Linked DNA regions of Oceanicoccus sp. KOV_DT_Chl. The protein of the gene in region 1 binds, or shares a complex with, the protein of each later gene. Links are inferred from orthologs where the notes say so. Each region holds a gene or a part of one and is shown on either strand. Other genes may lie near its edges. The genes, in order: tig and rpsG.

Evidence for each region.
Region 2: the proteins of tig (region 1) and rpsG are in contact, whole or in part, in a crystal structure (PDB 3GTY), measured with the Thermotoga maritima proteins. The link is inferred for Oceanicoccus sp. KOV_DT_Chl from one-to-one orthologs. Residues at the interface, in WP_004081061.1 of Thermotoga maritima: Glu122, Val124, Val129, Leu130, Tyr133, Glu188, Gly259, Ile262, Tyr263, Glu266, Ser270, Glu273, Gln274, Glu277, Arg308, Gln311, Ile312, Ser315, Tyr316, Glu325, Arg329, Arg336, Leu363, Phe366, Trp367, Arg373, Leu377, Arg381, Leu384, Glu387; in WP_004081843.1 of Thermotoga maritima: Lys34, Lys52, Lys55, Glu59, Arg62, Gln63, Glu66, Asn67, Lys69, Val71, Arg95, Ala109, Lys110, Lys111, Gly112, Arg113, Pro114, Glu117, Glu121, Ile124, Ala125, Tyr127, Asn128, Asn129, Thr130, Gly131, Lys135, Asp139, Arg142, Met143.

What each region holds. Positions count from the first base shown.
Region 1 is NZ_FQLF01000004.1:149,735-152,902, forward strand. Bases 207-3,052 are described here. They hold tig (trigger factor), read left to right. Parts: upstream 207-889; coding sequence 890-2,215; downstream 2,216-3,052. Other genes in these bases: UNITIG_RS16225 (hypothetical protein), read left to right, coding at 207-554. Also shown: more of UNITIG_RS16225, read left to right, coding at 1-206; ATP-dependent Clp protease ATP-binding subunit ClpX, read left to right, coding at 3,110-3,168. UniProt on the Bacillus subtilis protein: Involved in protein export. Acts as a chaperone by maintaining the newly synthesized protein in an open conformation. Functions as a peptidyl-prolyl cis-trans isomerase.
Region 2 is NZ_FQLF01000005.1:818,238-821,514, reverse strand. The notes cover bases 1-2,955. They hold rpsG (30S ribosomal protein S7), read left to right. Parts: upstream 1-1,220; coding sequence 1,221-1,691; downstream 1,692-2,955. Other genes in these bases: rpsL (30S ribosomal protein S12), read left to right, coding at 604-975; rpoC (DNA-directed RNA polymerase subunit beta'), read left to right, coding at 1-368.

The DNA.
Region 1 (3,168 bases):
TGCAGACACCAGTTGAATTGAGGCAGCAAGAGATTGACCTGCGACAGCACATGGACGCTTTTACTGATACGCTGCCGCTTACTGTGGGAGATGTGGTGAAAGTACCGTGTTTAACGCCGCATGCTTTGCAGCACGGGGTTAGGACGGTTGAGTTTCAAACTCCGGTATACGAGCGTTTAATTCTGTCTTTTGCGCAAAAAGTGCTTACCCAGGCGCACTGGGATACGGCGCAGGCAGTCGAGCTCATGAATATAGAGTCGCCACAGCAGCAAGCGCATCAGACTATCTTTGCCAACAAAGGTGTTGCGGTTGATCGTATTGTGGATTTTGAGGATTTTGAAGTTCAACGTGTTGTGTTGGGGGTTGGGGAGGCGTTGAAAATTAATTCGCCACTGAAATATGGTTTGTTGATGAGTATTGACGCAGGCTTGAAAGCAGGTGAGGTTGAGTTAACGGCAGAGCAGGCGTTGTTACTGCCGGGCAGCTGCTCGGGTCTGGATTTGTACAATCCTTCATCAAAATCCCTCAGTTTTTTGCTGGCTTACCCTAAATAGCCGATATAAGCGAAAAAGGTCTGTTGAACCGGCTAGCATCATGTGGCAGAATCACCGCCCCTGAGATTGAGGTGCCCCACGGGATCATTACTTATAGGTGTGGGATTTCAATTAGTTAGCAGAAATAGCTCATGTTGATTAAAAACTGGGCGGCGCTTTTAAAGGCCTTATTGATCAAGCGGACGTGGTGAAATTGGTAGACACGCCAGATTTAGGTTCTGGTGCCGCAAGGTGTGAGAGTTCGAGTCTCTCCGTCCGCACCATTTATTCAGATAAAAATATCCCTTCTTGCGCAAAAATTACCTGAACGCATTTGGGGTTTAGAGGATTTTTCCATGCAAGTTTCAATTCAGACGACTTCAGGTCTTGAGCGTAAGTTAACAGTAGGTATTCCTGCTGACCGTGTTGATAATGAGGTCAATAATCGCTTGCAAAAAGCATCATCGACGGTTCGCCTGGATGGCTTTCGTCCAGGTAAAGTACCAATGAAAGTGATGAAGCAGCGCTTTGGTGCAGGAGTTCGTCAGGAGGTATTGCAGGAAGTGATGAACCAAAGCTTTAGTGAGGCCGTAGTACAGGAAAACCTTAAGCCAGCAGGTATGCCTAACATTGAACCCAAGAATCTGGAAGAGGGGCGCGACCTTGAATACGTCGCCACTTTTGAAGTATTCCCTGAGCTGGATTTGAAAGACTACAGTGCTATTACTATCGAAAAACCAGTTGCAGCTATTACTGACGCTGATATTGATAAGATGATTGCCACCTTGCGTGAGCAGCAATCAACATTGGACGCTGTTGAGCGTGCGGCTAAAAGCGGCGATACGGTAGACATTAATTTTGCCGGCACCAAAGATGGTGAGGCTTTTGACGGTGGTACTGCTGAAGGTTCCAGCCTGGTACTGGGTTCGGGTTCAATGATTCCCGGTTTTGAAGATGGCATTGTTGGGATGAGTGCAGGCGAAGAAAAAACCTTGTCTTTATCGTTTCCGGAAGATTATCACGCTGAAGAGTTGAAAGGTGCTGCTGTTGAATTTGTAGTGACTGTGAATTCAGTTTCCGAGAAAAAACTACCTGAATTGGATGACGCGTTTTTTGAGAAGTTCGGTGTTAAAGAAGGCGGTGAAGAGCAGTTCCGTAAAGATGTTACCCAGAATATGCAGCGTGAATTGGACAACGGCATTAAATCCAAAACCAAAAATCAAGTGATGGAAGGGTTGGTTGATATTCATAGCGATTTACAGTTACCTCAGGCGCTGGTTAAGCAAGAGATATCAGGCTTGAAGGGTCAAATGGTACAGCAGTTTGGCGGTGCCGCTGCTTCTCTGGATGTTGATTCACTGTTGCCCGATGATATGTTTATCGAGCAGGCTGAGCGTCGCGTTCGTCTGGGTTTGATTTTGAACGAATATATCAGCAAAGAGAGTATTTCTGCTGACCCGGAAAAGGTTAAAGAAACTATTGAAGGTTTTGCTTCAACCTATGAGGATCCTGAAGAAGTGGTAAATTATTACTACAGTAACCAGCAGCAGTTGCAGGAAATTCAGGCAATGGTGTTAGAGGATTCTGTAGTCGAAAAGCTTTTATCGATAGCAAAAGTTACTGAAAAGAAATGCAGCTACGACGAAGTTATGGCTCCTGAGGCATCAGCAGAAGAGGCCTAATTGTTCTGAATACTCTACAATTTAACACAAGCGGCTATACTATGTTGCCTAACACGGCAGCGTAGATAGCCGCTTGTTTGTTTAAGCGCTTAATAAATACACGATAACACCCGAGAGCGAATACACTATGTCCAGATTTGATCCTAATAGCATCAATCAGCAAGAAGTTACTAATTTAGGTTTGGTGCCTATGGTGGTTGAGCAAACTGCCAAGGGTGAGCGTTCCTATGATATTTACTCACGTCTATTAAAAGAGCGGGTAATCTTCATGGTTGGGCAAGTGGAAGATCATATGGCGAACCTTATCGTCGCGCAGATGTTATTCCTTGAATCCGAGAATCCTGATAAAGATATTCACCTGTATATCAACTCCCGGGTGGGTCCGTCACAGCTGGCCTATCGATTTATGACACTATGCAGTTCATCAAGCCGGATGTCAGTACTATGTGTATTGGTCAAGCTGCTAGCATGGGTGCCTTCCTTTTGTCTGGTGGCGCCAAGGGCAAGCGCTTTATGCTGCCTAATGCGCGAACCATGATCCATCAGCCTAGCGGCGGTGCTCAGGGTCAGGCAACTGATATCGATATTCAAGCGCGTGAAATCTTGATTATCCGGGAGCGTTTAAATCACTTGATGGCTGAGCATACCGGTAAAGACTATGAGACCATCGCCCGTGATACTGAGCGGGATAACTTCATGAACGCAGAAACATCCAAGGAATATGGCCTGGTTGATGAAGTATTGTCCAACCGTAAGTTAAGTAAAGATTAATCCTCCTTAATTATTCACCATGGTGGCCGAATATAGCTATAGGGGCTTGCAATATCAGCTAAAAGGCAGCATCTTTAGCAGTAAGAATGTGAAGATTGAGAGTGAGACGGGGTAGAGCGTTCAATGAGTAATAATACTAAAGACAGCGGTGATGATGGCGGCAAGCTGTTGTACTGTTCCTT
Region 2 (3,277 bases), on another replicon or contig:
AGTACAACCGTTTGTTGGAAGAAAACGAACTTTTGGCAGCGAATGATAAAGTTGGTGCGAATTTCGAGCGTATGTTGTTGGGTATTACCAAGGCATCGTTGGCAACAGAGTCGTTTATCTCTGCGGCCTCGTTCCAGGAAACTACCCGCGTATTGACCGAGGCGGCAGTAACCGGTAAGCGTGACTATCTGCGTGGCTTGAAAGAGAACGTAGTTGTAGGTCGATTGATTCCCGCAGGCACCGGTTTGGCATACCATGCTGGACGCAAGCGCCGTAAGGAAGAGGCGTTAGCAGCTAATGAAGAAGTGACCGTAAGTGCAGCCGATATAGAGGCGGCATTAACGGAGGCGCTTAAGGAAGAGGGCTAAATCGGCAGAAACTGAATGAATGTTGCTGAGCTAACCCCTTTAGGGAAGGTTTCAGTAACAGCCATAAGATTTCAGCTATTGACTGGTGGAGGGCGCATCTATACAATCCGCGCTCCGCTTTTAACGGATTAGCCCCGCTTTGGTGGTTGTTAATCCCGCTGCTTATTGAAGAGCTGTAGCTTGGTTCTGCACTAGGTGGTTTAGAAGTTTTACATATAAATTTGGAGTTTGTTTAATGGCAACGATCAACCAGTTGGTTCGTAAGCCGAGAAAACGTAAGGTTCAAAAAAGCGACGTTCCTGCTTTGCAGGCTTGTCCGCAGCGCCGTGGTGTATGCACTCGTGTTTATACTACTACGCCGAAGAAACCAAACTCTGCTCTGCGTAAGGTATGTCGTGTGCGCTTGACCAACGGTTATGAAGTGACTTCATACATCGGTGGTGAAGGTCACAACTTGCAAGAGCACAGTGTTGTGTTGATTCGCGGTGGTCGTGTTAAGGATTTACCGGGTGTGCGTTATCACACAGTTCGCGGTAGTTTGGATACTTCTGGAGTCGCTGCCCGTCGGCAGGGTCGTTCCAAGTATGGTGCCAAGCGTCCTAAGTAATCTGATATCAGGTTTTTCTGGGGGTGCAGCCCACAGGAACTCGTCGGCAGTAACGAGGCTATAAGCTGCCAATACGTTTTTCGGTTCTAATGGGTTTTACAGTGAAGACTGCAAAACTTTAAAATTTTATTTCAACCTTAGTAAGGCCAAACCCCTGCTAACCCACTCGCCCACTTCCGTCTCCAGTAGACACAGGGCATCTGGCAAAACAGTGTTTGGATAACCTGAAGAAAAGGGCTAAAACTATGCCAAGAAGAAGAGTCGTCGCGAAACGCGAGATCCTGCCTGATCCTAAATTCGGCAATCTCACGCTAGCCAAGTTCATGAACCACGTGATGGTCAGTGGTAAAAAATCAGTTGCTGAAAGTATCGTTTACGGTGCTTTGGATATTGTTAAAGAAAAAATGAACAAAGATCCCATCGAAGCTTTCGATGAAGCCTTAGAAAATATCGCGCCAATGGTTGAGGTTAAATCTCGCCGTGTTGGTGGTGCAACTTACCAGGTACCTGTTGAAGTACGTCCATCACGTCGCGCGGCTTTGGCTATGCGCTGGTTGGTAGAGTACTCACGTGGTCGTGGTGAAAAGTCCATGCGCCAGCGTTTGGCGGGTGAGATCATCGACGCATCACAGGGTAAAGGCTCTGCGGTTAAAAAGCGTGAAGATGTTCACCGTATGGCAGAAGCCAACAAAGCGTTCTCGCACTACCGCTTTTAAAGTAAGTGGTGTTTGGATACGGCAGTTACTGGCGTATCCGTGTGAGAAACAAGCCAAGGCGTTTCTATTCGTAGAAGCGCCTTTGAGCTTTAAAAAACACTGGTTTTTAACTTGTGTTGATAAAGTTTAAACCTAACTAAAAATTTAGCTTATCTGCTAATGAGGATTTAACAGTGGCACGTCAGACGCCTATTGCTCGTTACCGAAACATTGGTATCTGTGCACACGTAGATGCGGGTAAAACCACAACTACCGAGCGCGTGCTGTTCTATACCGGGCTATCTCACAAAATTGGTGAGGTACATGATGGCGCTGCCACTATGGACTGGATGGAGCAGGAGCAGGAGCGTGGTATTACTATTACCTCAGCTGCCACTACCTGTTTTTGGGCGGGTATGCAGCAGCAGTTTGAGCAACACCGCATTAATATTATCGATACCCCGGGCACGTTGATTTCACTATTGAGGTAGAGCGGTCTTTGCGGGTGTTGGATGGTGCAGTGGTTGTGTTGTGTGGCTCGTCCGGTGTACAGCCCCAAACAGAAACAGTATGGCGTCAGGCAAACAAATATGAAGTACCGCGTATGGTATTCGTCAATAAGATGGATCGCACCGGTGCTAATTTTCAAAGTGTTATTGATCAGTTGGGTGAGCGCTTAGCTGCTGTTGCTGTGCCCATGCAAATGACCATCGGTGCCGAAGATGAGTTTAAGGGCGTCGTCGATCTGGTCAAGATGAAAGCTATTTTATGGAATGAAGATGATCAGGGGATGACCTTTGATTATGCCGAAATTCCCGCAGACCTTGTCGAAAAGTGCGAAGCGATGCGCGAGCATATGATTGAAGCTGCTGCTGAAGCTAACGACGAGCTGATGGAGAAGTATCTTGAAGATGGCGATCTGAGCGAAGAAGAAATTATTGCGGGTATTCGCAAGCGTACTCTCGCTAATGAAATAGTGCCTGTGTTTGGTGGTTCAGCCTTTAAGAATAAAGGTGTACAGGCAATGCTGGATGCTGTTATTCAGTATTTACCATCCCCGGCAGAAGTTAAAGCCATTGAAGGCACGCTGGATGACAAAGAAGAAACGCTGGCCACCCGAGAAGCGGATGATAAAGCACCGTTTGCAGCGCTAGCTTTCAAAATTGCGACTGACCCTTTTGTTGGTACGCTAACATTCTTCCGTGTGTACTCCGGTACGCTTACCAGTGGTAGCGCGGTTTACAATTCAGTGAAACAGAAAAAAGAACGTGTTGGCCGCATGGTGCAAATGCACGCCAATGATAGAAATGAAATTAAAGAAGTATTGGCGGGTGATATCGCGGCAGCGGTTGGGCTAAAAGATGTGACTACCGGCGATACCTTATGCGACGAAAACGAAAGAATTATACTTGAGCGGATGGAGTTTCCCGAGCCGGTTATATCGGTAGCGGTAGAGCCTCGTTCAAAAGCAGATCAAGATAAAATGGGTATTGCGCTAGGTAAGCTAGCGCAGGAAGACCCTTCTTTCCGCGTTAAAACGGATGAAGAAACCGGGCAAACGATTATTTCTGGTATGGGTGAATTGCACCTTGATATCTTGGTTGATC